Regions from separate parts of the Mesorhizobium sp. M0040 genome, predicted to be linked through region 1. Evidence: riboswitches for the same ligand, from Rfam matches in the RefSeq annotation. Region 1 holds a riboswitch; the other holds the start of a gene.
The links. A riboswitch is a leader RNA that binds a small molecule or an ion and turns the genes downstream of it on or off. The one in region 1 is predicted to bind thiamine pyrophosphate.
Positions count from the first base shown of each region.

Region 2: linked by a shared signal. The riboswitch ahead of thiC (phosphomethylpyrimidine synthase ThiC) and the one ahead of thiB (thiamine ABC transporter substrate binding subunit) in region 1 are both predicted to bind thiamine pyrophosphate.

Region 1 covers NZ_JAMYVA010000005.1:51,802-62,007, forward strand. Annotated here, with positions in the region: gene NKJ91_RS06400 (amino acid ABC transporter ATP-binding protein) at 1-290, opposite strand, end outside; gene NKJ91_RS06405 (ABC transporter permease subunit) at 287-967, opposite strand; gene NKJ91_RS06410 (amino acid ABC transporter substrate-binding protein) at 1,090-1,863, opposite strand; gene NKJ91_RS06415 (RNA polymerase factor sigma-32) at 2,189-3,046, shown strand; gene NKJ91_RS06420 (M48 family metalloprotease) at 3,060-4,529, opposite strand; gene thiQ (thiamine ABC transporter ATP-binding protein) at 4,784-5,575, opposite strand; gene thiP (thiamine/thiamine pyrophosphate ABC transporter permease) at 5,572-7,191, opposite strand; gene thiB (thiamine ABC transporter substrate binding subunit) at 7,443-8,456, opposite strand; TPP riboswitch at 8,500-8,614, opposite strand; gene NKJ91_RS06440 (thiamine diphosphokinase) at 8,742-9,386, shown strand; gene NKJ91_RS06445 (ABC-F family ATP-binding cassette domain-containing protein) at 9,402-10,206, shown strand, end outside.
Region 2 covers NZ_JAMYVA010000028.1:20,843-31,048, forward strand. Annotated here, with positions in the region: gene NKJ91_RS21695 (hydroxymethylpyrimidine/phosphomethylpyrimidine kinase) at 552-1,325, opposite strand; gene NKJ91_RS21700 (thiamine phosphate synthase) at 1,316-1,921, opposite strand; gene NKJ91_RS21705 (thiazole synthase) at 1,918-2,691, opposite strand; gene thiS (sulfur carrier protein ThiS) at 2,693-2,890, opposite strand; gene thiO (glycine oxidase ThiO) at 2,859-3,860, opposite strand; gene thiC (phosphomethylpyrimidine synthase ThiC) at 3,857-5,692, opposite strand; TPP riboswitch at 5,797-5,913, opposite strand; gene NKJ91_RS21725 (Fic family protein) at 6,095-7,639, opposite strand; gene NKJ91_RS21730 (YybH family protein) at 8,785-9,240, shown strand; gene NKJ91_RS21735 (DUF6074 family protein) at 10,205-10,206, opposite strand, start outside.

The DNA.
Region 1 (10,206 bases):
TGCGGAAACAACTGGAAATTCTGGAACACCATGCCGGTCTGCAGCCGCAGCCGCTGGATATCCCTGGTCGAGACCCTGCCGCCGGGGTGGAATTCGAGTGCATCGTCGCCGATCCGTACCGTGCCTGAAGTCGGCAGCTCGAGCAGGTTGATGCAGCGCAAAAGCGTGCTCTTCCCTCCGCCCGACGGCCCGACAAGCGCCGTAACGCTGCCTTCCTCGATGGTGACGGTGACGCCCTTCAGCACCAAATTGTCGCCGAAACGCTTTTCGATGTTGGTGAGGCCGATCATGCGCGCGCCTCCAGGAAGCCGCCATAACGGTTGAGCCGCGTTTCCAGCCGCGCCTGCAAGGCCGACAGCACGGAGCTCATGACCAGATAGAGGGCCGCTGCCTCAACATAGAGGATCAGCGGCTCATAGGTGGTGGCGACGATGCGCTGCGCTGCCTGGAACATCTCGGGCACGGTGATGGCGGCGGCGAGCGAAGTGTCCTTGACCAGCGAGATGAAGGTGTTGGACAGCGGCGGCACCGCGACGCGCCCCGCCTGTGGAAGAATGGTGCGCCGCATTGCCTGGGCCCAGGTCATGCCGATCGAATAGGCCGCTTCCCACTGGCCCTTCGGTACCGAACCGATGACGGCGCGGATGATTTCCGACGAATAGGCGCCGATGTTCAAGGTGAAGCCGATCAGTGCTGCCGGAAAGGCGTCGAGCAGGATGCCGACCGATGGCAGGCCGTAGAAGATAAGGAACAGTTGCACGAGAAGCGGCGTGCCGCGGAAGATCCAGACGTAGAAGCGGACCACGGCGACCAGCGGTTTGGGACCGAACAGCCGGACAAGCGCCACGACCAGGCCGAGAACAAGACCGAATGCAAACGACAGCAGCGTCAACGGCACGGTGAAGATCAGTGCAGCCCACAGCAGCGTAGGCAGGGATTCCAGCATCAATTGCAGCCAGTGCGGCACGAAGGCTCCTCCTTGCCAGATTGCCGTCGCTCATATCACGCGAAAGCGGCGGGCCGTCGAAAGACAGCTCGCCGCGATACGAACGACGCGGGCCGGCATTCGGCCCACACGAGAAAGCCGTTTTACTTCGAAACGTCCTGGCCGAAATAGGTGTCGGCGATTTTCTTGTAGGTGCCGTCGGCCTTGATGTCGGCCAGCGCCTTATTGATGGCGGCCACCAGTTCCGGATCGCCCTTGCGCACGATGACGCCGGAATAGTCGGCGTTTTCTTCCTGGGCGGCAATCTTCACATTGGCGTCGGGCTTGTGCTTCTTGAAGTCGAGGAAGGACAGGCTGTCGTTGATGGTGGCGTCGGCGCGGCCCGTAAGAAGCAGCTGGATCGACTGGTCGAAGCCGTCGGTGCCGACGAGTTCGGCGCCGTTGGTTTCAGCCAGCTTGCCGAAGTTCGAAGTCAGCGATTGCGCCGCTTTCTTGCCCTTGAGATCGGCGAAGCTCTTAATATCGGTGTTGTCGCCGCGCACGATCAGCACCGCCTTGGAGGCGATGTAGGGATCCGAAAAGTCATATTTGGCCTTGCGCGCCTCGGTGATGCCGACCTCGTTGATGACGGCATCGTAGCGGTTGGCATCGAGACCGGCGATCAGCCCGTCCCATTTGCCTTCGAGGAACTGGGCTTTGACGCCGAGGCGCTCGGCGATGGCCCGCGCGATCTCGACGTCGAAGCCGACCAGCGCGCCGGAAGCATCATGATAGGTGAAGGGCGCATAGGTTCCTTCCGTGCCGACCTTGAAGACGCCGGACTGCTTGATCTGGTCGAGATTGGCGCCGGCGTGACCGGCGGCGATGGCCAGAACCTGCAGCGTTCCGGCGATGATGAGCGATTTGAGCCATTTCATTTTTCTGTGATCCCGTCCTTGGCCGATGTCCGGCGTCATTGCGAGTGCCGGAAAATGACAGATGCGCGATGCCAGAATAAGAAACTAAATTTCAAAAATCTCGCGCCCTTGAAATCCAATTCTCAACCAGCATCTCCGGGCGCCATCCGGCTGAGTCAAGGCCGGTGGCGAATCGCCTGGAACAGCGCAATCGACATGACAGTCCGGGGGAACATTCCCCCGCATGGCACGTTCTTCGCTGTTGTAGGGCGCGGCGCCGCCATTTCAACCATCGGCGCCAACTCACGATTCGATCGCACCGCAACGCCTGGAGCAGGAGCGCGGCATGATGGAAGACAGTGCAGGACGGACCATGGTTCGCGCGGCGATGAAAGCCCCTTATCTGGAACGTGACGAAGAGCATCTCCTGGCGCTGCGCTGGAAGGAAAACAATGACCAGCACGCGCTGCACCGCATCACCGTCGCGCATATGCGGTTGGTCATTTCCATGGCGTCGCGGTTTCGCCACTACGGCCTTCCGCTGGGCGACCTGATCCAGGAAGGCCATGTCGGGCTGCTGGAGGCAGCGGCCCGTTTCGAGCCCGAGCGCGAGGTGCGGTTCTCGACCTACGCGACTTGGTGGATTCGCGCCTCGATGCAGGACTATATCCTGCGCAACTGGTCGATCGTGCGCGGCGGCACGAGCTCGGCGCAAAAGGCGCTGTTCTTCAACCTGCGGCGTCTGCGCGCCCGCCTGGCAAACGGCGCCGAGCAGATGTCGAATGCCACGCTCTACCGCGAAGTGTCGGCGGCTCTCGGGGTATCGGAGGCCGATGTGGCGATGATGGATTCCCGCCTTTCGGCGCCGGACAGCTCGCTCAACACGCCGCTAGCCGACGATGCGGGCGCAACCGAGCGGATGGAGTTCCTGGTTTCGGATGACCCGCTGCCCGATGAGGTCGTCGGCGATACGATCGACGTCGAACGCCGCTCGGTGTGGCTGAAGACGGCACTCGGCGCTCTCAATGCGCGCGAGCTCAGGATTATCGAGGAGCGCCGGCTGAGCGACGAGGGCGCGACGCTCGAAGCGCTCGGCGAGACGCTCGGCATCTCCAAGGAACGTGTCCGGCAGATCGAGGCGCGCGCCATGGAAAAGCTCAAGGCGGCGCTGGTAAAGCAGAATCCGGAATTTCTCGCAGCCTGAATCGCGTCGGCTGCTATTTGTCGGTGACGATCTTGACCTTGTCGCCGGCCGAAACCGCGGCACCCGGCGACAGCGCGTTGAGCACCCTGAACAAATCCAGCTTGCGGTCGACGCCGACCATCTGTGCGGCCAGGGAGCCCATTGTCTGGCCGGGCTGCACCGTGACGATGCGGATACGCAGTGGCTTCAACGCCGCCTTCTCGGCAGCACTCAGGATGCGGAACGAGCCGCTGACCGAGCGCGCCACCGTGCTCAGCGAGGTGCTGGCCGAAGGTGCCGCGGTCAGCAAGCGGTAGACCTGGCCGCCGGCGCGGATCACCGCAATATCGAATTGCCAGCCGTCGGCGCCGGCATGCGCGGTTGCCGCTTCGTTGCCGTTGATCGTCTCCTGGCGCACGCTGCTGTCGTTGAGGCCGGCAACCCAACCGCTGCGGATGTAGTCGGTCAGCGAGCGGTTCTTGTCGATCGAAACGCCGTCGAAGCGGATCGCCATGTCGCCCGGGCCGGTCGCCGTCACCGCCGCCGCCGAATTGTCGATGACGAAGCCGTTGGGCACCGAGAACGACACGCCGAGGCCAGGGTGCAGGAAGGTTTCGCCGCGCACATAGCCTTCCTCCGGCGTGTCGCCGTAAAGTAGCCCGTCTACGCCGGCAAGAAATGAATCGCGGTCGCGCGACCCGACACCGGGCGCGCCGAACTGGCGGGCGTGGCGCTGCGCGAGGTCTATACGCTGCGGCGTGTTGGGGTGCGTCGCCAGGAAGTCGAGGCTGGCGTCGGTAGCGCCGCTGATTGAGCGGAAATCGGTATAGGCCGACATCGACTGCAGGAAGCGGCCGGCGGCGTAGGGATCGAAACCGGCTTCGCCGATCGACTTGATGCCGATGGCGTCGGCCTCCAGCTCCTGATTGCGCGAGAACTGGGCCAGCCTCAGCTTGCCGCGGATCAGCGCCGCCTTGGCCGTCGGGTTGTCGCCGAGCACATCCGAAACGACCTTGGTCGCCAACCCCTCCTCGGCTTCCAGCTGCTGGCGCTGCAGGCCGTGGTTGGCCGTAACGTGGCCCATCTCATGCGCGATGACGGCGGCAAGCTCGGCGGAATCGTTGGCCAGCGCCAGCAGCCCGCGGGTGATGTAGAGATAGCCGCCCGGCAGCGCGAAGGCATTGACGTTGGGCGAGTTGAGGATGGTGATGCGGTAGGTCTGGGTTGGGTTGGCCGACACCACTGTCAGTCTGCCGACGATCTTGGCCACCATGCGCTCGAGCTTGGGGTCGGAATACTCGCCGCCATAGGTGGCGAGGATGCGCGGGTGCTGCGCCTTCGCCAGTTGAGCGAGCTTGCCGTTGGCGGCGACATTGTCGACCGTGATCGGCTTGTCGGAGGGCTGGAAGCCCGATTCCTGCACGTCGGGAGGCGTGAACATCTGGCAGCTTGCCAGCGCCACGGCAAGACCGGCCAGCGCCAGAAAGCGCGCCAGCGGTTTCACCCTCCGATTGTCGATGCCGGTCGGCAGATCGGCGTCCTTTCAAGTCCTGGCACGTGACCGCGAAAATCGGGCGCGATTTCCGGAAAGCATCACGCGCAAAATCAAGTGCTACGGCGTCCTTCGTGCGTCCGACAGATACGAGGCAGCAAGGGCAAATCACGGTCTAGGCCGGACCAGCTCCTGGCGGACCTAGCCACACTACCTCGACCATGGCAAGCAAGCGCCGCTTCGCCTTCCGCCGGTTTGACCATAAATTATGTCCGCTTCCGGGCAACATCTCGTGATCCAACCGCAAACGGACCCGAGCCGATATAGCGTCGGAATGCCTCCGGTCCAGCCCCGACGAAAAAATCGGCCGCGGTGCCCGTCGCGGCAACCGTGCCACCATCCAGGAAAATCATGTTTTGGCCGATACGGCGCGCATCGTCCGGCTGGTGCGTGACGAATAGCACCGTCATGCGCTGCTCCGAATGGACGTCGGCCACCAGGTCGAGCATGTCGTCGCGCAGTGCCGGTCCGAGCGAAGCGAACGGCTCGTCGAGCAACAACACCGGCCGGTCGCGCACCAGGACACGGGCGAGCGCGACGCGCTGCCGCTCGCCGCCCGAGAGTTCGCGCGGCAGCCGGCTTTCCTTGCCGGCAAGGCCGACGCGCTTCAGCGCTGCGGCGATTGCGGCGCGGTCAGCCTCGCTCAGCCTGAGCGAAGACGAGCGGCCGAGCCCGACATTCTGCTCGAGGGAAAGATGGGCAAACAGGTTGTTTTCCTGGAACACCATCGATACCGGCCGCGCTGATGGCGGCGCAGTGCTGACTTCGGCGCCGCCGATCAGCACGCGGCCTGACCGCGGCGTCTCGAAGCCGGCCACCAGATTGAGCAGCGTCGACTTTCCCGAACCGCTCGGCCCCATGATGGCGGTGATTTCCGACGCCGGGAAATCGACATCGAATACAAGCGGCGTTTCACCATAGCTGAACGAGACATTATCGAGCCGCACGGCCGCGCCTTTTTCCACCGAAATGGACCGTTCCGGGCTGATCGGCATCATGATTTCTCGCTCCTTCCCAGCCAGTCCGCGGCCAACACCAGCGCCAGGCAGACAAGGCCGAGCAGCAGCGCCAGCCCGGCCGCATCCTCGGTGCGGTAACTGCCCATGCGCGCCAGCAGCAGATAGGGCAAGGTCTGCACGGAATCGCTGCCGAATAGCGCAATGACGCCGAGATCGCCGAGCGACAGCGCCATGGCGAAAGCGAAGCCGGTGGCGAGTGGCCTCCGTAGCGACGGCCAGTCGACCAGCCGCAACCGGTTCCAGCCCGAGATACCAAGCTGTGCACAGAGCCGTTCGTGGCGTTCGCTCGCCGCGTCATAGGCAGGGCGGATGGCGCGGATGGCGAACGGCATCGCCATCACCGCATTGACCGCAACGACCATGACAGGGGCGATCGCAAAGACATCGCCGACGGTGCGCAGGAGCAGGAACCAGCCGGCGCCGATGACGATGGGCGGCACCACCAGGACGAACCCCGCACCGGTGTCGGCCAGATGTTCGAGCAGTGTCCGCCGGCCTGTCCGCCGGGTGAGCGCCAGCGCCCGGCGCGCCATGACCAGCGACAGCGACAACGCCACAGAGAGCAGCGCCGATAGGAGGGAGAGCACGGCACTGGTCGCCGTCGCTTGCCGCACCGCGCTCTCGCCGGCCAGGCGGACGAGATCGGCGCCAAGCCCGGCTGCCAACGTGGCCGCCATCGGCCCGGCGACAAACAGCAGTGCCAGCCCGATCGCCAATGCGTTCAGCACGGTCTCGGCCGCACCGGCTGAAAAATACCGGCGCGGCGCCACCGGCAGATTGGCATCCCCGACCATATTGGCGCCGAGCCGCGTCAAGGCCAGCACGACGACGAAGGTCAGGGCAATCTGCAGCAGGGTCAGCGTCACAGCCCGCGCCGGGTCGAAGTCGAAACGCAGCGCCTGGTAGATGGCAACCTCCAGCGTGGTCGCGCTGGGTCCGCCGCCGAGCGTAAGCACGATGGTGAAGGAGGTGATGCACAGCATGAAAACGAGCCCGGCAACGCCCGGCAAGGCCGCACGCAGCGGCGGCCATTCGATCAGCCGGAAGGCCGGCACAGCACCCATGCCAAGCTGGCTCGCCAGCCGCCATTGGTCGGCCGGCACGGTCTGCAACGCCTCCAGGAACAGCCGCGTCGCCAGCGGCAGGTTGAAGAAGACATGGGCGACGAGTATGCCCGACAGGCCATAGATGCCGGGCCAGCTCTGGCCGCCTAGCGCGCCGAGCGTGCCGGCAAAATAGCCGGCGCGGCCATAGAGCGCCAAGACACCGAGTGCGGCAACAATGGCCGGCAGCGCCAGCGGCACGGCGAAAAGCTGGAGGATGAAGCCTCGCCCGAAAAAACGCGGATGCCGCGACAGGGCGCGCGCGACGAACAGCGCCGGTGCGACGGAGAGCAGGGTCGACAGCAGAGCCTGCCAGAGCGTGAAACGGACGACGCGCAAGAGATAGGAATCGAAAGCGGAGGCGGCGCCGGACAGGTCGCGTGTGGCTTCGACGACGAGCCCGGCGAATGCACCGCCGATCAGCAGCGCGATGGCGGCGAGCGCGACGATGCCGGCAGTGACGCGGGGATCGGCCGGATGACGCGTACGCATGTCGCGCTACCCGACACTACGACAGGTGTTGATCGAAGGAAATACCTGGCAATGGCCGAGCCCACCCCTCTCTGGCCTGCCGGCCATCTCCCCCTCAAGGGGGGAGATTGCGCACTCAGCCGCCTTCGCCAATCTCACAAGTGGCAGGACGAGGAGAGGCGACAAAGCTGCCGATCTCCCCCCTTGAGGGGGAGATGGCCGGCAGGCCAGAGGGGGGTGGCTTGGCGCAAACATCCGACGAGGCTTGAGCCCTACTTGCTCATCGCCGCAAGCCACTCATCGACCCAGGCCTTGCGGTTGGCCGCGACGTCTTCCGGGCTGAACAGCAAGGTCTTGGTCGGCTTGACCAGCTTGTCGAACGCCGGGTTGAGCGGCTTGTCGGTTTTGCCGGCCGGGAACATCCAGTTGGTTTCGGGAATGACATCCTGAAATTTCGGTCCGGTCATGAAGGCAATGAACTTTTCTGCCAGCGGGTTCTTCGCACCCTTGGTGGTGATCCCCGCAACCTCGATCTGCAGATATTCGCCCTCCTCGAAGGACGCCGCCTGGTAGCGCTCGGTGTTTTCGGCGACCATGTGGTAGGCCGGCGAGGTGGTGTAGGACAGCACCATCGGCGCCTCGCCCTTGGTGAACAGGCCGTAGGCCTCGCTCCAGCCCGGCGTTACCGTCAGCACCTTCGCCTTGAGTTTGGCCCAGGCTTCCGGCGCCTTGTCGCCATAGACCGACTTGACCCACAGCAGCAGGCCAAGGCCCGGCGTCGAGGTGCGCGGATCCTGGATGACGATCTTCTCTCCGGCATCGCCCTCGACCAATTCCCTGAGGCTCTTCGGCGGGCTCTTCAGTTTTTCGGTATCGTAGACGACGGCGAAATAGCCATAGTCGAACGGCACGAAAATATCGTCGCTCCAGCCGCCCGGCACACTGACGCCCGACACGGTGCCGTGCAGCGAAAACAGGCCGGTTGCCTTGGCGTCGGCGGTTAAGTTGGTATCGAGGCCAAGTACGATGTCGGCCTTGGTCGCGGCGCCTTCCAGCTTCACACGGTTGAGCAGCGCCACGCCGTCGGCGACCGAGACGAATTCGACGACGCAACTGCATTCGGCCTCGAAGGCCTTCTTCACCGCCGGTCCCGGACCCCAATCGGCGGTGAAGCTTTCATAGGTATAGACCGTCAGTCTATCCTGTGCCGATGCCTGCCCTGGCAGGGCGAGCGCGGATGCCGCAAGCAGGACAATTGAGACAAGAGAGTGGAAAAAACTGCGCATCGGCGCCTCCTTCGTTCGCGTTGAAAGGAATTGAGGCGTCGGGCTGTCCGAAACGTCTAATCCCTCCGCCGGTACAAACCGGATCAGGTTCAGCGGGTTGGCAGTCTTGCCTCTCAGCCGGTCCGCGAAAATCGCGTCCGGCACCCCGTTAGAGCGTTGCGACACATAGGCCCGGCCGAAGTGCTGCGCAAGCGGAAGTTTGCCGGGCATCCAAAGCCCAGCCTTCCGTTTCGTCTGCCGTTTCATCTTCCGTTTCCGGGGCAGGGCTGGTAAGGGCCACGAGATATGAGCACATTCACCATCCTGCTTGGCGGCGATCTCATCCGCACGCCGCTGCTCGACCGCCAGGTCGAAGGCTCGCGCGTCATCGCCGCCGATGCCGGCATCGGTCATGCCCGCATGCTGGGCCTGAGGCCGGAACTCTGGGTCGGCGATTTCGATTCGGTGCCTGCCGATTTGCCGGAGGATCTGGCCGCCGTGCCACGGCAGGTGTTTCCCGCCGAAAAAGACAAGACCGACGGTGAACTCGCTATCGCCGCCGCACTCGAACGTGGTGCGACCAGCCTTGTGCTCGCAGGCGCCTTCGGCGGCAAACGTACCGACCACATCTTCCTGCATCTGGCGCTGAGCGTCCGGCTGGCGGAAGGCGGAACGGAAGTGCTTTTGACCAGCGGCGCACAGGAAGGCATTCCTTTGCTGCCTGGAAAGACTGGCTTCGACTATGTCGACGGCACGCTGTTTTCGGTGCTCGGCTTTTCGGATCTCGCCGGCCTGACAGTCACCGGCGCCAAATGGCCGCTCGACCATGTCGAGGTTGCGTTCGGCTCGTCGCTGACCATTTCCAACGAGGTCAGGGGCCGGTTGGAAATCGCGCTGGCCAGCGGCCGCGCGCTGCTGCTCGCACATCCCTATCCTCTTCCGGAAAGCTGAGCCCAGAAAGCCGACATGGCGCCGCCAATTCTCAATCTCGACGGGATAAAGCTGACCTTTGGCGGCACGCCGCTGCTAGACGGTGCCGCCCTGACGGCCTCAGTTGGCGACAAGATCGCCCTGGTCGGCCGCAACGGCTCTGGCAAGTCGACGCTCCTCAAGATCGCCGCCGGGCTGATCGAACCGCAGGACGGCGAAGTCTTCCGCCAGCCTTCGGCGACCGTGCGCTACTTGCCGCAAATGCCCGACATGGACGGCTTTGCGACTGTCCGCGCCTATGTCGAGGCGGGGCTCGGGCCGGCCGACGATCCCTACCGCGCCACCTATCTGATGGAGCATCTCGGCCTGACCGGCGAGGAACGGCCGAACGACCTCTCCGGCGGCGAGGCGCGGCGCGCCGCCCTCGCCCGCGTCATGGCGCCGGAGCCCGACATTCTCCTCCTCGATGAGCCGACCAATCATCTTGACCTTTCGGTCATCGAATGGCTGGAGGAGGAGCTTGCCCGCACCTCCTCGGCACTGGTCGTCATCTCGCATGACCGCCGTTTTCTCGAGCGCGTGTCACGCGCCACAATCTGGCTCGACCGCGGCCAGACCCGCCGTCTCGACAAGGGCTTTGGCTATTTCGAGGAATGGCGCGACACGGTGCTGGAGGAGGAAGAGCGCGAGCAGCACAAGCTCGGTCGCCAGATCGTGCGCGAGGAGCACTGGCTGCGCTATGGCGTGACGGCAAGGCGCAAGCGCAACATGCGCCGGCTCGGTGAGTTGCAGACCATGCGCCAGCGCTTTCGCGGCCATCGCGGCGCCGAGGGTGCGGCGA
Region 2 (10,206 bases), on a different contig from region 1:
CGGCTTGAGCCACACGCCCTCGCTCTTAACGTGGTGAAGAACCTGCTGACGTCTGCTGAGCCTGAGCGAAGCGGATGCAAGGACGGATGAAGCTTCACTGTTTTTCGAAGCCGATAATCCCTTGAATGACAGGGATGGCCTGCATCGCTTGAGCACACCGGCGGTGGCGATGAAATGGCCGTAAGACGGACAATGTTCATTCATTGTCGGAGGCAGTTCGTGATCCCGAGTCCGGTTCAACAGGACGGCCTAAGGAGCGTCAGCCTAGCGCAGACGCAGCCGAGACGCGGGATCGACCGCTCCCGTCGAGGGGCGTCGTTTAGCAGGAGCTCGCGACCAAGGTGAATTCCAGGATCGCAGTCCAATGTGGGGAAAGGATGCCACACAACGGACTAGATACGGCGCACGACGGCCGCCTCGCCATCGTTGATCTCGCGGTCGCCGCCTGGCGAGGCCGTCAAACTACTCCTGTCGAGTGAGGTGAGTTACGAGGGGAAATTACCAGCCCGGATCCGCGAGAGGCAGGCGTGTCTTTCGAGAGTTGGAAAATCTTACAAGTTTCGTCGGTCTGCTGCATTCTTCTTAAACATGGCCAAGACAAGCCGCTTGCCTTCGCGCACACTGTCTTCGAGCGGCTTCGCCTTCGCCAGATGCGCCGCAATCGCGCTAGCCAGTATGCAACCCGTCCCGCGCATTGATGCGACAAGACGAGGTGCGTCGAAGCGGATTGGTTCTTGATCGGAACGCAACAGAATATCGGTTGATCGAGGTCCTGATGCGTGGCCCCCTTTGATCAGCAGGCCCGGCACGCCGGCTGCCAGCAATTTCCGTCCCAGTCTCACCGCGTCGCTCTCGTCGGCTGGCGGTTCCGCACCAACAAGGAGCGCCAGCTCGAGGAGATTGGGGGTCACAAGGCAGCAAAGCGGCATCAGATCGCGCCTCATGGCAGCGATGGCACCTGCTTCCAGAAGCCCCCGGCCGGAGCTCGAGGCCAGCACCGGATCGAGCACTGCCGGTACCTGTGGATTTTCGCGCAGCACGCCGGCAATGGCAACGACGATCTCAGCCGTTGCGAGCATTCCGATCTTAATTGCCGCCACCTTGTTGGCCTGCAGCGCGGCGCACATCTGATCGGCCACAAGATCGGGCTGCGAAGGATGGATTTCCATCACGGCTTCGTGCGTCTGCACCGTCAGCGCTGTGATAGCCAGGCAGGTGCGCACGCCAATGGAAGAGATCGTCTCGATATCACGTGCAATTCCAGCCCCACCGCTGGAGTCTGATCCGCCGACCACGAGCACATGCGGTTCTCGCCTCAGCGCCATGGTTTTGTCTTTTCGATCCATTCTCGCGTGCGCGCTTCGGGATCGGCATTCAACGTGATGTCGGTGACAACCGCCGCGCTGTCCGCACCAGCCTCGAAGACACCGTCGAGCCGGTCGGGGTTGAGGCCGCCGATGGAGACCAATGGGATCCGCGCCACCCGATGCTTCCACTCGCTGATCCGCTCGAGCCCTTGCGGCGCCCATTTCATCTGCTTCAGGATAGTGGGATAGATGGGGCCGAGCGCGATATAGTCGGGCTCGGCAGCGATGGCCGTTTCCAGTTCGAGATGATCGTGCGTGCTGAGCCCGAGCTTCAATCCGGCGTACTTAATCGCCAGCAGGTCGGCCGCAGCCAAATCCTCTTGGCCGAGATGGACGAAGTCGCAGCCTTCCTCAATGGCGAGCCGCCAATAGTCGTTGACGATCAGTTGGCAACCATGGACCGCGCAGACGCCGTTCGCGCGGCGGATTTCCGTCCGCAGCGTGGTCTCGTTCCTATCCTTGATGCGCAACTGAACCAGCTTGACGCCAAGCGGCACCAGCCGTTCGATCCAGGCGGCGCTGTCGACGATCAGGTAGAAGGGATCGAGCTTCATGAGAAAACCGCCCTGCCGATGGTCGGTGTCGATGGCACCGCGACGTCGCGGGGTTCGAGCATCCCCGAGCTGAAAGCTTCTCGACCGGCGTCGACCGCCTTGCCGAACGCACGCGCCATGCCGACCGGATCGGCCGCCTTGGCGACCGCTGTGTTCAGGAGCACGGCATCAAAGCCGAACTCCATGACTGTTGCCGCGTGCGATGGCCGTCCGAGACCAGCATCCACGATCAGCGGGACATCAGGGAAATGTCCGCGCATCGAGCGCAGCGCGGTAATGTTGACCGGCCCGAGGGCGGAACCGATCGGTGCGCACCAGGGCATCAAGACCTTGCAGCCCGCCGCAAGCAGCCGCTCGGCGACGACAAGGTCGTCGGTAGTATACGGGAACACCGCAAAACCGTCCTCGCACAGGATGCGGGCGGCTTCGAGCAGACCGAACGCGTCCGGCTGCAGCGTGTCGTGATTGCCGATCACTTCGAGCTTGATCCAGGTCGTGCCGAAGATTTCGCGCGCCATTTGTGCGGTCGTGACCGCTTCCTTGACGGAGTGGCAGCCAGCAGTGTTGGGCAGGATTCTGACACCAAGCGAGCGGATCAACGACCAGAATTTTTCGCCAGCCCTGCCGCCTGCCATTTCACGGCGCAACGAGACGGTCACCACCGAGGTGCCCGATGCCCTGACTGCATCGGCAAGGATGGCCGGCGAAGGATATTGAGCCGTGCCGAGAAGCAGGCGGGAGGGAAGCGTCGTCCCGAGAAGATCGAACATGCTAGCCTCCCTGCATGGGCGAGAGGATTTCGATCCGGTCGCCGTCGTTCAATTGGAATTCCGCCCGGCTGGCTTTGTGCACGAGGTCGTTGTTGACGGCGGTCGCGAGCCAATCGCCCTCATAGTCAAGCGCGGCAAGCAGCTCGGCCAGCGTGGCGGCGGCAACCTCATGCACTTTGCCGTTGACCATCAGTTTCATGAGCAAGCTCCTTGGTTCTGTCTTGACTGAAAACCAGGTCGGCAGCCTGGCGCGCCATGGCGGGAGCCAGGAGAAAACCGTGACGATAGAGCCCGTTGATCGCGATGATCTCACCGTTCGTTTCGGCACGCGGAAAATTGTCGGGAAAGGCTGGACGGACGCCAACACCGGTTTCAACGATCTCGGCCTCGCCAAAGGCCGGATGGAGGGCATAGGCGGTACCCAGCAGCTCCAACATGGAGCGCGCCGTAACGGGTCCGGCGGACTGGCTTTCAATCATCGTCGCGCCAACCATGAAACGGTGGTCGGTGCGCGGCACCAAATAGAGTGGAAAGCGCGGATGCAGCAGCCTGACCGGGCGCGACAGCGAGATGTCTGGGGTGCGCAGTATCAGCATTTCGCCACGAACGCCGCGCAGCCTGTCATCGACAGCCGCCATTCCCGTGCAATCGATCTGACGATCGAAATCAAAAACATGCTGGGCGTCGGCGCCGAAGTGGAATTCGACACCCATGGCTGCGAGCTTGTCATGAAGCGCTGCCATCGCCTGGCGCGGATCGAGATGGCCCTCATCGGGAAAGAGCAATCCGCGGCGGAAGCGGCCGGCTAAGTCGGGCTCCAGCAAGGCAATTTCATCTTCCTCGACGCGCCGATAGCCCGTCGTGCGGCTGGCGAACCGGTCGAGCTCGCCCGCATCGCGCGGCGCGGCCACGACCAGCGTTCCGGCCCGCGTCACCTGGCCGGGCGTTGCGGCATCCCACCAGTCGGCGGCACCGCGCCCGAGATCCAGCACCGGCTGCTCGGCGCTTTCACGCTCGCACCATGGCGCCAACATGCCGCCGGCGAACCACGACGCATTGCCCCCAAGGCCAGGCCTTGTCTCGGCAACGGTAACCGCCGCGCCGCGTGCGGCGAACTCGAAGGCGGCGGTGAGGCCGGCAACGCCGGCCCCTTTGACCAGCACCTTCATGATGGCTCACGTGGCTGAGGTATGAGCGGTGCGCCGGTCTCGTCCGCCGGCAGGTAGAGATCGCCGCCCTCGCGGTATTTCGCCGCCATCGCCGCCATGCCCTCTTTCTGCGCCTCGGTACGGATGTCGTGGGAGATACGCATCGAGCAGAATTTCGGCCCGCACATCGAGCAGAAATGCGCCACCTTGTGCGCCTCCTTGGGCAAGGTCTGATCATGGAAGGACCGCGCGGTTTCTGGATCAAGCGACAGGTTGAACTGGTCCTGCCAGCGGAACTCGAAGCGGGCGCGGGAAAGCGCGTCATCCCTGACTTTCGCCGCCGGATGACCCTTCGCCAGGTCGGCGGCATGGGCGGCGATCTTGTAGGTGATCACCCCGATCTTGACATCGTTGCGATCGGGAAGGCCGAGATGCTCCTTGGGCGTGACGTAGCAGAGCATGGCGGTGCCGAACCAGCCGATCATCGCGGCGCCGATGCCGGAGGTAATGTGGTCGTAGCCCGGCGCGATGTCGGTCGTCAGCGGTCCAAGCGTATAGAACGGCGCCTCGCCGCAGACGGCGAGCTGCTTGTCCATGTTCTGCTTGATCTTGTGCATCGGCACGTGGCCAGGCCCCTCGATCATCACCTGGCAATCCTTGGCCCAGGCGATCTTCGTCAGCTCGCCAAGCGTTTCCAGCTCGGCGAACTGCGCCGCATCGTTTGCATCGGCGATCGAGCCCGGACGAAGGCCGTCGCCGAGCGAGAAGGATACGTCGTAGGCTCTGGCGATGTCGCAGATCTCCGTGAAGTGCTCGTAGAGGAAGCTTTCCCGGTGATGGTGCAGGCACCATTTGGCCATGATCGAGCCGCCGCGCGAGACGATGCCCGTCACCCTGTCGACGGTCAGCGGGATATAGTGCAGCCGCACGCCGGCATGGATGGTGAAATAGTCGACGCCCTGTTCGGCCTGTTCGATCAGCGTGTCGCGGTAAACCTCCCAGGTAAGATCCTCGGCAATGCCGCCGACTTTCTCGAGCGCCTGGTAAAGCGGCACCGTGCCGATCGGCACCGGCGAGTTGCGGACGATCCATTCGCGGATGTTGTGGATGTTGCGGCCGGTCGACAGATCCATCACCGTGTCGGCGCCCCAGCGGATCGCCCACACCATCTTTTCGACCTCTTCAGCCATCGACGATGTGACGGCGGAGTTACCGATATTGGCGTTGATCTTGACCAGGAAATTGCGACCGATAATCATCGGTTCGCTCTCGGGATGATTAATGTTGGCGGGAATGATCGCGCGTCCGCGCGCCACCTCGTGGCGGACGAATTCAGGCGTGACGAAGTCGGGGATCGCCGCGCCGAAGGCCTCGCCGTAGCGCTCAAGCTTGCCGTGCAGGATCTCGCGACCAAGATTCTCGCGGATGGCGACGAACTCCATTTCGGGCGTGATGATGCCAGCGCGCGCATAGGCAAACTGTGTCACCGCCTTGCCGGTCTTGGCCCGGAGTGGCCGGTTGCGGACTGGAAATTCCGGTGTTAGGCGCTCGCCCGCCGCAAACCCATTGTCTTCTGGCCGGACGTGGCGGCCGTCATAGGCTTCGACATCGCCGCGCGCGGTGACCCATTCATGGCGAAGCCGTGCAAGGCCATTTTCGATGCTGGTTTCGACAGTCGGGTCTGTATAGGGGCCGGACGGATCGTAGACGGTGACGGGCGGTTCGCCGGCCGTCGGATGGACGGAGATTTCGCGCATCGGCACCCTGATCTGCGGGTGGATGGCACCGGGCTTGTGGATTTTTCGTGAGGCGGGCAGCGGTCCCGTCGAGACGGCGGGGGTGAGGGCATTCATCTTGAGGCTCCTTTGCTCGTTGCATTGGAGACCCAGTTCTGTGCCGGGAGGATGAAAAGACGCTTCTGTCGACCTGCCGAAACAGGACCTCGGGCGTAAACTCCCGCAAAGCGCTTGCACCGTCCCTACGCCAGTATGAACTGGATCAGGTTCAACGGGTCACTGCGCCGCGAATGCCAGCAGTATCTCAGCCCCTTGCCGGGACTCCCCTGGTGAATGCGTGAGGTTGGACGGGACGGCTCCGGTTTGTCAAGCGCGTTCTGGCCGCGGCTGATCGGCGGCCGGTCAGACCGTGCGGAAAAAATCGTGCATGTCTCGGCGACAAGTCAAGCGTCGGAGATGAAGGCAGGGACAAGGGAATCGCAAACGTCGGACTTAAAATCGATCCTGATGATCACACCTTCAATGGGCACCAAAGGTTTGCGCGTAGATCGCCTCGATTCTTCCTGCCTCGTCACTGGTCAGCGCGGCGAATTCCTTTTCGCGCGCGCGGTTCGATAGATGTCCATCATTCTGGTGAAGAAAAAGGAAGAGCAGATCGGTCAACCGCTCGGGCATGTCGATAAAGGCGTCCACCTGCTGCCGGAACTGATCGTAGCGCTGCAGAAATGCGGTTTCCTCGGGAAGGTCCCGTTCGATCGTCCGCTGAACGCAGGCATAGAGGAATTCGGCGTGCGGGGTTGCATCGAAGAACCGGTAGAAATCACCGGTGTCATTCAGCACCCGGACGTTGAATTGCGGCGTCGGTTCCCATTCCACCAACGGCAGAAGGCGCTGCGAATAGCTCTCGAGCACGCCCCTGTACTCGTTGATCTGGTCCAGGATCGCGGCCGAGACGGGAAAGACCACTCCCGGCGGATTGAAGCCGCGCATGGCAAGGACGTGATGGATTAGGTAGCGGTGAATGCGGCCGTTTCCGTCCTCGAACGGGTGAATGTAGACAAAGCCGAAGGCGAGGATTGCGGCGGCTACGACTGCATCAAGGTTTTGCGCGGGGCCCTGATCGAACGCTGCCATTCCATCGATTAGCCGCGGCAGGTCCTCGGGCCGAGCGCCGATGTGATCGGGCAAGGGCGTGCCGTTGTCTCGGTCATGCTCGCCGACGAAACCTCCTTCTTTTCGGAAGCCAAGTCTTACGAAACGGGCGTCGCCAAGTACAATTCTTTGCAGACGCAGCAGCTCATCGCGATCGATCGGCCAGCGGCCGGCTTCGCCGATGGCGCGGCCCCAGCGCTGGATGCGATCTTGCGGCGGGTGCTCGCCCTCGATCGCATAGCTTGATCGCGAGTCTTTGAGCAAAAGAAAGACGGCGGTCCGAGCAAGGAGGTCGCGCGGCACGTCCGCTACGATTGCCTCCGCGCGCCGCGGTAGTTCAAGGCCGATGAATTTTTCGAGAATCTTGGTGCGGAACACCAGAGGGCAGAACTCACGCGTGCCGGGGAGATTGTCCCTTACGCGGTAGCGCGAAGCGGTCTTGTCGGGTCCCGGCCACTGCAGCTCGGGATCGACAACCGGAATGTATCGTCCGGCCTCCGCGTCCGGCAGATCGATACGCGCGCCCCTCAGCCATTCATATAAAAACCAGATGCGGCGGGCATAACTGCCGGTCGGGCTTTCACGGACCAGCGCCTCGATCGGCGCGGGACCGGTCACTTGGAACAGCCGCTTGAGGACGGCAAGGTCCAGTCCCTCGTACTTGAGCGCAAAGGTCAGGTGGCCTTCGAGGGTAGGATTTGGGGCATGGCGGGGGGTCATGATCCGCCAGCCATCCCGTTCGGTAATGCGATGATGCTCGCCAGTGGCGAACAACCTACGGGGCAAGGGCACGGCGAGCCTGTAGGCTCCGATCAGGGCGCTGTACCCGGCCGGGGTCGCCGTTTCAGGAAGGCGGATTTCCTGAAAAACGGTAACAGGACCTGAAAATTGGTGCTGCTGGATCGCAGGCATGAAAAGCGAATCCTTCCATCGAATTTTGGTTTAGTTCGGCCAAAACCTATGAAAAATGATCCTATCCCATGAAAATTGATGCCACCAGACAAATTTTCCGAAAACCGATTCCAAAACGGTGCTGAAGTCGATCAAGCAAGAACTCCGCCACCGGCTCAAGGAAGCGACTTCAGACAAAAAGGTGAGTCCAGGAACCGCCATTCGCCCGTCTCTTAGTCACGAGGCCGGCACGGATGGCCCGCCTTACGTCGAGCCGGATTGCTCGAGGAGCAGCGCGCCGTTCGGGGCTCACTCATAGAGCGCTCCGGCGCGCGATCCCGATTTGATAGCCGCGATCACGCTCGCGACTGATCTTGGTGACGTGGCGGCGTCGGAGTAGAAAAGTGATGCAGGATCTCGGTGGCGTCGTGTGTGTGTGTGACCTGAAGTGAGTTCTCTGCGGTATGGGCGGCACGCAGCGCGCGCGTCTTCTCGGCAAACAGATCGACGAAGCGGCACCGAAGGGAAGTTCCTGGCATTCATTCTCGCCATCGCTGCCCCAATTTGCCGACCGGACTGCCGATCGATCTCGCCCAATACTTTGCGCGCGCAAGGGCCGAAGCTGAACTGGGCGGCACCTGCTCATTCGGGAGCTAACTCATGCTTGGCGCGCTAGCCCGAGAGAGCTGTGCCTGATCGAATGCGTGAAATCGTAGCTCGGGGTGGAGAGGCTGACGCGGTCATCTGTCACCCGCCTTCGGGCTGTAACGGAAAGCGCGACATCGTCTCCAATGCTCGTTCCCCACGTCGAGGGGCCCAGCGGCTTGGCTGCGGGGGGACTGTCAGCTAGTGGCCGCTGGGCCTTGACGACCAGCGAGCGTAAGAGGAGGCCCTGTGCTGGCTGACGAAAACTTGCGAGCAAAGCCACGGAAAAGCATCATTCGAACGAACTCTTTCGTCGAGACGAGGAGGGCAGTGAGGCGGTAGCCGCCGCTTTGAAGCTCTCCGGCAGCTGCTACGCTGGCCGTTCAGAGGGTCGCAGCTGCGCTTGCGCCGTCATATCAGATAAGTCTAATATAATCCGCGCCTGGCCATCGAACGCCGCGGCGCCCTCGGGTCGGCGCTATTCATCGGGTGGGCGTGTCGGGCACGCAAGGGAGGACGAGATGAGACTGGTTAAGTCATTTGCATTTGCTGCTGTGCTGCTTCTTTCGTCTGCCTTGTCTGCGGCCGCCCAGTCGGCTCGCGCGGACATCGAAGCGGGGCGGACGAAATTCACGGACGCCTTCAATAGCGGAAATGCGGCGGCGGTGGGTCAAATGTATACAGAGGATGCCGCCGTGCTGCCGCCTGACGGCAAGCGCGTCGATGGCCGCAAGGGCGTGGAAGAATTCTGGCAGGGCGCGATCAAGGGCGGGATGAAGAATCTCACCCTGAAGGCGCTGGAAGTGGAAGAGAGTGCGAATTTCGCCTACGAAGTTGGCGTATTTACGCTCGATGTGCCAAGCAAAGGCGGCGCTCTCTCCACTGTTGCGGGCAAGTATCTCGTCGTCTTGAAAAAGGGCGACGACGGGACATGGCGCCTGCATCGGGACATCTGGAACTTAGGTGCGGCCCAATAGGGATTGTATCCAGGCCCTCATCGACCGTCTTGCGAAGGCTAGGGCAGCTGCAGGGACTGGGATCTGGTGCTCTATGCCAGCCCTGTTGAAAGGCAAAACGATGGGACCGGCTAACCGCGCGGTTTAACTCTCGGGTCTGGCGCGCTTTCCAATGGATTTGCCGCCAATTTGGCGGATCGCTGATCAGTCGCGGTGATTGCGACCACGTCACCAATTCCAATTCCCCGCTTCATGAAACGAGTCTGGAGCGTGCACGGCCTTAAGCAAGGGATTGCTAATGTGCGAGACAGCACGCTTCGCTCTAGCGGGTATGGCCCAGCGGCTTGGTTGAGGGGGGACTAGCAGCTAGAGGCCGCTGGGCCTTGACCAGCGGCATGCTTAAGAGGAGGCGCTGGCTGGCTGGCCAAAAACTTGCGCTCAAGGCAACGCAAAAGCATCATTCGAACGGACACTGCCCGCCAGAAGCTTATTCCAGCCGATAGAGCCACCATGGAATGCAAGCCCAGCAAACCGGATTCACCAAACATCGCATCGGGACCTGCGCTTGCCCGTCCATGGCCGCGCCAGTCCTTCGGCATTCAGCATTGCGACGCGGAGCAGCCAGCCGACCCATTATAGACCGCGACGGACGGTGATTAGGGCCAGCGCGGCGATAGGCAGCGAGCGTAACCATTGGCGTAAGTGGAGTGTTTCACGATCTCAATTGGTTGGCTCCGCCAGGTTTCCAGCTGGCTGCCACCGGGCACGTGCCAGCTGGAGTAAACAATGAAATATTCGAAACCGGCTTTTTGGGCGGGAGCCGCGCTAGCTGCCTGCCTTTTGCCGAAACCGGCTTGGCCGAGCCAGTTCGGCTGCGCATATTGCAATGAGGGGTGAGAAACCTGGCATTCGACGGGAGCAGTGCAGTAACATGTGCGAAGCCTAGTCGAGTCTGCAAGCGGCAATCATTCGTCGTGAGTCGACGCT